DNA from 3 places in the Mammaliicoccus vitulinus genome. Region 2 is predicted to be linked to each of the others. Evidence: riboswitches for the same ligand, from Rfam matches in the RefSeq annotation. Region 2 holds a riboswitch; each other region holds the start of a gene.
The links. Region 2 has a riboswitch for thiamine pyrophosphate ahead of tenA (thiaminase II). Riboswitches for the same ligand answer to the same signal wherever they lie in the genome.

Region 1 (3,218 bases), 400 kb from region 2:
CTTGACCAACATGTATCCCATCAGCATTTAATTTTACAGCTAAATCTACATCATCATTTACTATAAAAGGTACTTCATACTTTTTACATAGTTCAAATAATTCTTTAGCGAGCACTTCTTTTTCTAATCCTTTTTTACTATTTTTTCCTTTTTCACGAAACTGAAACATCGTAATGCCACCTATTAATGCTTGCTCAACGACCTTGTATAAATCACCGTTAGGCACATCTTGACTTCCTGCAATAAAATATACTTTCAAAGTATTTATATTGAACATTTATTTCACTTCTTTCACATTCTTTTTCTCTGCTACTTGTTCATCTGTTATTATATTTAATTGGTCTATAAAAGCAATTTGGAATGTTCCAGGTAAATGAGCGCCAGGCTGTTGGCTTGCTAACTCACTTGCAATATTATAAGTTGATAAAGCTTCTTCTAAAAGTTCTATTTTTATAGATTTTTCGTTAGATAAAAATGCAGCTACAACAGCACCTAATAAACAACCTCCACCAGTCACTTTAGTCAACATTTCACTGCCGTTATGCAATTCTATAATTTTATTATTACAGGCAATAACATCTACTTTTCCAGTTAAAATAATTGGTAAATTTAATTGTTGATGTGCTTTTTTGGCGATTTTAACAGCGTCTAAAGAACCATCACTGTCAGTACCTTTCATCGTCGTATCTTCTTCGATAAGTGCCAATATTTCAGATGCATTACCTCGAATGACATCTACAACTTCATCATTTAATAAAGTTGTACAGAAAGTCTTTCTTAACAGTGATGCACCTACTGCTACTGGATCTAGAATAACTGGCACGCCATGTTCGTGCATAATTGCAGCATACTCTTTCATATCATATGCTTTATTTGTTGTAATCGTGCCGATATTAATTAAAAAGGCACCAGCTGCTTTTGAAAATTCTTCTGCTTCATCAGGTTCTTCACTCATAGCAGGACTAACACCTAACGATATTAATCCATTCGCCGTAAAATTCTTAACTACATCATTTGTATAACAAACGATTAATGGACTGTTTTCTCTTATTTGTTTTAGTTTACTCATAATCTAATCCCTCGATTTTTTGATATGCAAAGTGATTTACTGGTCCTCTGCCTTTACCGATTTCAGGCGTGTGTTTAATTGCTAAAGTAATAAATCTCTTTGCTACTTCCACCGCTTCTTCTATGGCATGACCTTTCGCTAACTCCGCAGTTATTACAGCACTGAAAGTACATCCTGTGCCATGCGTATGTTTTGTACTAAATCTTTCACTTGTCCAAGTTCTCATGCCATTATTTGTGAATAAATAATCAATTGCATCACCTTCTAGATGTCCACCTTTTATGACGACTCCTTTAGATCCAATTTCATTTAAGAAAAAGTCACCAGCTTTTTTGATTTCCTCTTCAGTTTGAATTTTAAAACCAGTAATGTCTTCCGCTTCAGGAATATTTGGTGTAACGACAGTAGCTTTAGGTAATAATATTTCCTGCAATTTACGCTTACCTTTATCATCCATCAATGAATCACCGCTTTTAGCAACCATTACTGGATCAATAACATATGGTTTACCCGATTGTTCTATAAACGGTTTGATGACGTTCATCATATCTTCTGATGCTATCATACCTGTTTTAATAGCGTGTGGCGCTTCATCATCGAACACACTCTTTAACTGACTTTCTATAACTTCAACAGGTAAATGGTAAACATCTTGAACCCCTAATGTATTTTGGGAAACTATACTCGTTGCTACGGCCATACCATAAACACCAGAAGCTTGAAAAGATTTTAAATCAGCCATTATACCTGCTCCACCTGTTGGATCAGTACCAGCTATTGTTAATGCTATGTTTGGTTTTTTCATGCTATTCCACCTCAAATTTATTTTTTAATAATTTATTATATCTCTACATAGTTATTGTTTAGTTCATAAAAAAATGACCTCTTTTGTAAAAAAGAAGTCAATTAAGTGTATAACATACGTTAATTGACTACTTTCCTACGTTGGCATTATCCAAATCAGGTGTTAAGGGACTGATTAATATCATCTCAGCCAACAGGCGCCCCTAGTAGTCATTTATCTATTTAGTTAATTTAAGATTATCAAATTGAAGCTACACGGTCAAATTAAAAAATCGCCTAGGATATTTCCTAGACGATTGGATTAATACATATTAAGTCACTTTGAATTAAAGTGTATGGCTTACCACCAGTTATTTTGAGAACGGAATGCTAATGCAGCATCTACTGAACCATAACGTTGTTTCGCGTAGTTTAACATACCTTTAGTTTGTTGTTCTACTGAACCAGTTCCCCAACCTTCTTTAGTTTGACCAAGACCTCTGTAGCCATTAGGACTTACAGCATTTGGATTACCACTTGATTCAGGTAAAACGATTGTATTCCACATAGCTTCAGTACCACCTGCAGCCAAGAATTGAGCTTTTGTTGATCCACCAGTGCTAGCTGTTGAAGTTTGAGTTGTTCTAACTTTTTGAGCTGGCGCTTGGTAAGATTGTTGAGCTGGTGCTTGGTAGCTTTGCTGTTGAGCAGGCGCTTTATATGATTGTTGCGCTGGTGCTTTATATGATTGTTTAGGTGCTTGATAGCTTTGTTGTTGAGCTGGTGCTGCAACTTGTTCTTGAGCTTGTTGAACTGGCGCTTGTTGAGCTACTGGCGCTTGAGCTGGCTCAGCTGATTGAGCAGGCGCTTGTAATGATAATTTTTGTCCAACGATGATTAAGTCTGAAGATAAGTTGTTCCATGCTTTTAATTGAGATACTGTTACATCATATTTAGATGCAATTTTACCTAAAGTATCTCCTGAAACTACAGTATATTCTGTAGTTGATGCTGAAGCTGCTTTAGCTTCGTTAACTTTGATGACTTGGTTTGGTAAAATCAAGTTAGATTTTATACCATTTTCTGATTTAATAGCACTTACTGAAGTACCATATTGTTGTGAAATACTAAATAAAGTATCACCAGATTTAACTGTATGAGTTGCTGCATCAGCTGTAGCTGTTACCCCTGTAGTAACTGCAACTGCCGCTGTTGAAACTGCTAATAATTTTTTCATGATTGAATGTTTCCTCCTGTAAGGTTTTCACTTTTTATATGATTTTTACTTTCTAAACTATACCATTTTTTTTATTGTCATAGGTTACAGATATATGAAAAAACATCATTGAATATTACAGTTAGATTA
Region 2 (3,218 bases):
GTTGAAGAAATCGAAGAACCACTCATGCAAGAAATCAGATATTTAGACAAATTGGTTGATGAGCTAGCAAGAGGAAAGAAGAAGGAGAACATATTTAGAAAAGAGAAGTAATTCAACTATGTATTCTATTAAAAGTTATGAAAATAAAACAAATTAGCCTTCTTACTGAATGCGTTCTTTATCAAACACCACGGATATAGAGTGCGCATTGATGATATAGAACATTATTTATCAGGATATGTACAGTATCAGAAGGTGTTTAAATGATATTAACCGACTCAAATAGCTGTTTCACTATGATATTGCTATCATCTTTTTAATGGTATAAAATATTGTAAAAATAACAATATTTGGTTGAAAAGGAATGGTAATGAACGTGATTTCTGCGAATAGTATTATTGCTAAAATGAAAAATCAAAAGATTAATTATGACAAAGTGATGCGTAAGATGATTAATGAATGGCAACGTAGTGATAAGCGACCGAGCATTTTAATTCATAGTTGTTGTGCACCTTGTAGTACATATACGTTAGAGCTTTTAACGCAATATGCGGATGTGGCCATATATTTTGCGAATCCTAATATTCATCCTAAGCGTGAGTATGAAAGACGAGCAAAGGTTCAAGAAGATTTTGTTGAGCGTTTTAATGAACGGATGAATACGAACGTGAAATATATTGAAGCGCCTTATGAACCTCATAAATTTATGAAGATGGTTAAAGGCAAAGGTTTAGCTGAAGAGAATGAAGGCGGATTGAGATGTACGGCTTGTTTTGAAATGCGTTTAGAACTTGTAGCCGAAGCTGCTGCGAATCTTGGATATGATTACTTTGCCAGTGCTTTAACATTGTCTCCTAAGAAAAATGCACAATTGATTAATGAATTGGGGATGGAAGTGCAAGATATTTTTCATGTCTATTATTTACCTAGTGATTTTAAGAAGAATAAAGGTTATGAAAGGTCTATAAAGATGTGTAATGAATATGAAATTTATAGACAGTGTTATTGTGGTTGTGTGTTTGCAGCGATGAAACAAGGTATTGATTTTAAAGAAGTTAATCAAAATGCTAAAGCTTATTTAGAATCATGTAGTAAGAGTTGTTTATAATTTTGTTTGCAAATGAATCTTAAAACCGATATGTTGTAGGTGAATGAAAATTAAATATAATAAGCAATAAACCACTGGAAGTGCCTTTTAAATGGCTGAGATTAAAGTGAGACTTTAAAATTCCTTGAACCTGATCCAGCTTGTACTGGCGTAGGAAAGTGGCGTATCTTTAGTTGAAGTTTAAGTTGACGCTATTTTCTTATTGAAAATAGTGTTTTTTTTATAAAAAAGGAGGATAAAAATGAAATTTACAGATAGCGTATTTAAAAGAGTTGAACCAATATGGGAATCTTATATGAAACATCCGTTTATTCAAGGACTAGGCGATGGGACACTTGATGAAGAGAAATTTAAACATTGGCTGAAACAAGATTACGTGTATTTGATTGAATATGCGAGACTATTTTCCATTGGGGCTGCTAAATCAACAGATTTAAAGATGATGACGACTTATGCAGATCTAGCAAACGGTACGTTGCATACAGAAATGGATTTACATCGTAGTTATGCTAAACAATTTAATATATCTGAAGAAGAGCTTGAACAAACAGAACCAGCCCAAACAACAGTAGCTTATACGAGTTATATGTTAAATTTGGCCCAACAAGGTGGAATTGAGAACGTTATAGCTGCAATTTTAACGTGTACATGGAGCTATAGCTATATAGGCTTGAAGTTAGCTGAAATTGAAGGTGTAAAGGATCATCCGCTATATGGAGAATGGGTTAATATGTATGCATCTGAAGAATTTAGTACATTTAAAGAAGACTGCATTCAATTAATGGATACAGTTGCAGAAGGTAAGACTGAAGAAGAACTTAATCGTTTAGAAGATATTATTGTAAAGACAAGCTACTATGAATATATGTTCTGGGAAATGGCTGAGAATCTTGAAACATGGCCAGTACCAGTGAAATAAGTTGTTGTTTTGTAAAATCTACGATTTTGTTCGTGCATGCTTGCCTGGGGGTATGGTTCGAGCCTGTAGTCTCTCTCATACTATTCCCCCGGGCGTCAGCACTTTACAAAATCGTGGAGGAATATTTATTTTCATATATTTTTTCGTTAGTTCTTTTAAGTACATGCTGTAAGTTGCAAGACCGACTAAACAAGCAACATAGAAGGCCTGTAAGTTGCAAGACTGACGAAACAAGCAACATAGAAAGCCTGTAAGTTGCAAGACCGACCAAACAAGCAACATAGAAGGCCTGTAAGTTGCAAGACTGACGAAACAAGCAACATAGAAAGCCTGTAAGTTGCAAGACCGACCAAACAAGCAACATAGAAGGCCTGTAAGTTGCAAGACCGACCAAACAAGCAACATAGAAGGTCCGAAAGTTGCAAGACTGAGTAAACAAGCAACATTCAGCCCCCGACTCAACTCAAAATAAATAACAACTCATTGCACTGATTTATTCAGCTAGAAATGAGTTGTTATTTTTTACAAAATCGTTATCATTACAAAATCGAATTATGAGTACAAAAAAAGACACTTCGTATAATTTAATAAACAATTTTTAATATGCATATAAATATTTAAAGGATGGATAGTTTATGAATTTGTGTACCATCACTATTGAAGTTCTTTTCGTCTAACCAATGCTCATATTGTTGTTTAATATTTGGCCATTCTTTATCTATAATAGAGAACCAATCTGTATCTCTATTTCTACCTTTATATACTAACGCTTGTCGAAAAGTACCTTCATATGTAAATCCTAATCTCTTTGCTGCGCGTTTAGAAGGGTCGTTTAAACTATCACACTTCCATTCATATCGTCTATATCCTAATGTTTCAAATACGTATTTAGCGAGTAAGTACTGAACTTCAGTAGCAATGCGTGTTCTTTTTAAAAGAGGTGAATAATGGATATGGCCAACTTCAATAGATGAAGCTTTAGTATTAATACGTAGCAGTGATATTATACCTAAAGCTTTGTCAGTAGTTTTATCAACTATCGCAAAGAAATAAGGATCTTCGGAATGGATACGATTATTAATTAAAGTACTAAATTCATCTTTATCGTGAATTGGTTCATTTGGTAAGTAAGTCCAATTTAGATCATTATCTGTGTCACATAACAATTCAAATAAATCGTCTAGATGACTC
Region 3 (3,218 bases), 1.2 Mb from region 2:
GTAGTTGAAGTGTGGTCTAAAGAAGGCGACGTTATAGAGAATTTACCTAAAGTCAGAAATGGCAGAATTAAAGCATGGGTAAATATTATGTACGGCTGCGATAAATTTTGTACATACTGTATTGTGCCTTTTACGCGTGGTAAAGAGAGAAGTCGTATGCCAGAAGAAATTATTGCTGAAGTTAGAGATTTAGCACGTCAAGGTTATCAAGAAATTTGTCTATTAGGGCAAAACGTTAATGCATATGGTAAAGATATTGAAGGGCTAGAGTATGGATTAGGCGATTTATTATATGACATCACTAAAATAGATATACCAAGAGTTCGTTTTACAACAAGTCATCCATGGGATTTCGATGACCGTTTAATTGAGGTGATCGCGAACGGTGGTAACATCGTGCCTCATATACATTTACCTGTTCAATCTGGTAATAATCAAGTGTTGAAAATAATGGGTCGTAAATATACCCGTGAAAGTTATCTTGAGCTTGTTCAAAAAATTAGAGCAGCAATACCAGATGTTGCATTGACAACTGATATCATTGTTGGCTATCCTAATGAGACAGAAGAACAATTTTTAGAAACGATTAAGCTTTACCATGAAGTTGGTTTTGAGCATGCATATACTTACGTTTACTCACCTAGAGAAGGTACACCAGCTGCTAAAATGAAAGATAACGTTCCTGACAAAGAGAAAAAAGAACGTCTTCAAAGATTAAATAAAGTTGTTGGAGAATATACCGCTAAATCATTGAAACCATACGAAGGACATGAAGTATATGTTCTATGTGAAGGTTCTAGTAAACGAGATGACGCGGTAATGGCTGGGTACACTGAAAAAAATAAATTAGTAAACTTTAAAGCATCCAAAGATGTAATTGGAAAAATCGTAAAAGTTAAAATAATTGAAGCGAAACAATATTCATTGAATGGTGAATTTATAGAGATTGTATCTAAAGAAAAGGTGGTACATTAAATGTATACAAAAGATGATATTCTTGATCAAGCGCGCAAACTGGGTAAAATGATGTCTGAAACAGAAGAAGTGGAATTTTTTAAACGTGCTGAAGCTCAAATACATGAGAATCAAACAGTTAGAGAGAAAATGGCTAGTCTGAAGTCTTTGCAAAAACAAGCTGTTAATTTCCAAAACTACGGGAAAGATAAAGCATTAGCGATGGTCGAAGAAAAAATAAAAAATATTGAAAAAGAATTAGATGAAATGCCTATCGTAAGTGAATTTAAAGAAGCTCAAGTTGAAGTAAATGAACTTTTACAAATGGTATCTCATTCAATTAGTCATACAGTTACAAATGAAATTATTGAATCAACTGGTGGCAATCAATTAACTGGTGAAACAGGTGCTGCTGTGAATAATGCACCTAACACGAGTAGCTGTTCACATTAATAAAGAAAATTTTTGCACACACGGTGTCCTATGAGGCTGAGATCATACGTGTATATTTGAACCAGATCATGCTGGCGTAAAGATTGTGCAACTAAAGATTATATACACTCATAATCATTAGTCTGCCAATGCGTAGGCTAATGATTTTTTTAGGAGGCAATATAATATGAAGACTAAGTTAATGACTTTAACAGCTATATTAACGACAATCAATGTTGTGCTGAGTACATTTGTAACAATCCCAATTGGACCTATAAAGGCATTGCCGATACAACATTTTATCAATGTCATATCAGCTGTTTTTCTAGGGCCTTGGTATGGTTTAGCACAAGCTTTGTTATCATCTTCAATTAGGAATTTACTAGGAATCGGTACGATTTTTGCTTTTCCAGGTAGCATGATTGGTGTATTATTAGCAAGTTTGCTCTATAAATATAGTCGTAAATTATATATGGCTTCCATAGGTGAAGTCATAGGCACTGGCATAATAGGAAGTTTAGTTTGTCTTCCAATTGCCTGGCTACTTGGACTAGGAGAAATGGCATTTTGGCCATTGTTTATCTCATTTTTCACGAGTAGCTTAATTGGCGCGATTGTGAGTTATATGATTTTAACAGCTTTTGAAAAAAGAGGTATACTTAAAAAATTGAAAAACGATATTTAACCATCTAAGCAATGCGTGTTTTAGATGGTTTTTTATTAAATAAATTTCACCATACTCGTTAAATGTTAGAAATTTTGATAAAATAGATAAATCGAAAGTTAAAAAAAGGAACGTGAAAAAAGATGTCTAAACCAACGCCAATGATGGCTCAATATTTAAAAATAAAATCCCAATATCAAGATACATTATTATTTTTCAGATTAGGTGACTTTTATGAAATGTTCTATGACGATGCAGTCGAAGCATCTAGAGTATTGGAAATTACTTTAACAAGAAGAGATGCGAAAAAAGACCCGATTCCAATGTGTGGTGTACCTTATCACTCCGCTTCAGGATATATAGAAAAGTTAATATCTAAAGGATACAAAGTCGCGATTTGTGAACAGATGGAAGATCCAACACAAACTAAAGGCATGGTTCGTAGAGAAGTCGTGCAAGTTATTACACCTGGTACAGTGATGGAACAAAAAGGTATGGACGAAAAAGCGAATAATTATATATTAAGTTTTATTAAAGAAGATGGTGAATTTCATTTAAGTTATTGTGATGTTACGACTGGCGAATTAAAAGTTACTTCATTTGATGATGAAACGACTTTAATGAATGAAATTACAACGATTTATCCTAATGAAATTATTGTGAACAAAATTTTACCTGATAATTTGTACAAACAAATTCAACTTATAACTGAAACAATTACTGTTGTTGATAGTTACGAAGAGCGTGAATATGAAGTTGTTACTGGAACATCTCAATCTCAAAAAAGATCATTGAATTATTTGTTAAATTATATTCATGATAATGGTAAGAGAGAGATGCCACACATAGAAGAAGTTGTTGTGTATAGAGCGCTAGATTACATGAAAATGGACTTTTATGCTAAAAGAAATCTTGAATTAACAGAGAGTATTAGACTTAAATCAAAAAAAGGTACACTTTTATGGTTAATGGATGATACGAAAACACCAATGGGCGCAAGAAGATTAAAACAGTGGATTGATAGACCGTTAATCAAACTACGAGACATTGAACAAAGATTAGATGCGGTTGAACAATTGGTTAATGGCTTTATCGAACGAGACGAGTTAAGAAGTTATTTAAATATGGTTTATGATATAGAACGATTAGTTGGAAGAGTGAGTTATGG

Region 1: another riboswitch for thiamine pyrophosphate. It lies ahead of thiD (bifunctional hydroxymethylpyrimidine kinase/phosphomethylpyrimidine kinase); the one in region 2 lies ahead of tenA (thiaminase II).
Region 3: another riboswitch for thiamine pyrophosphate. It lies ahead of thiW (energy coupling factor transporter S component ThiW); the one in region 2 lies ahead of tenA (thiaminase II).

Annotation. Positions count from the first base shown of each region.
Region 1 covers NZ_CP118974.1:727,614-730,831, reverse strand. The annotation lists gene thiE (thiamine phosphate synthase) at 1-277, opposite strand, end outside; gene thiM (hydroxyethylthiazole kinase) at 278-1,069, opposite strand; gene thiD (bifunctional hydroxymethylpyrimidine kinase/phosphomethylpyrimidine kinase) at 1,062-1,874, opposite strand; TPP riboswitch at 1,990-2,088, opposite strand; partial or broken gene PYW35_RS13290 (aggregation-promoting factor C-terminal-like domain-containing protein) at 2,214-2,486, opposite strand.
Region 2 covers NZ_CP118974.1:326,183-329,400, forward strand. The annotation lists gene PYW35_RS01515 (DUF2200 domain-containing protein) at 1-111, shown strand, start outside; gene PYW35_RS01520 (epoxyqueuosine reductase QueH) at 377-1,108, shown strand; TPP riboswitch at 1,175-1,282, shown strand; gene tenA (thiaminase II) at 1,350-2,027, shown strand; gene PYW35_RS01530 (GNAT family N-acetyltransferase) at 2,645-3,218, opposite strand, start outside.
Region 3 covers NZ_CP118974.1:1,491,300-1,494,517, reverse strand. The annotation lists gene miaB (tRNA (N6-isopentenyl adenosine(37)-C2)-methylthiotransferase MiaB) at 1-975, shown strand, start outside; gene PYW35_RS07520 (YlbF/YmcA family competence regulator) at 976-1,407, shown strand; TPP riboswitch at 1,417-1,508, shown strand; gene thiW (energy coupling factor transporter S component ThiW) at 1,574-2,071, shown strand; gene mutS (DNA mismatch repair protein MutS) at 2,194-3,218, shown strand, end outside.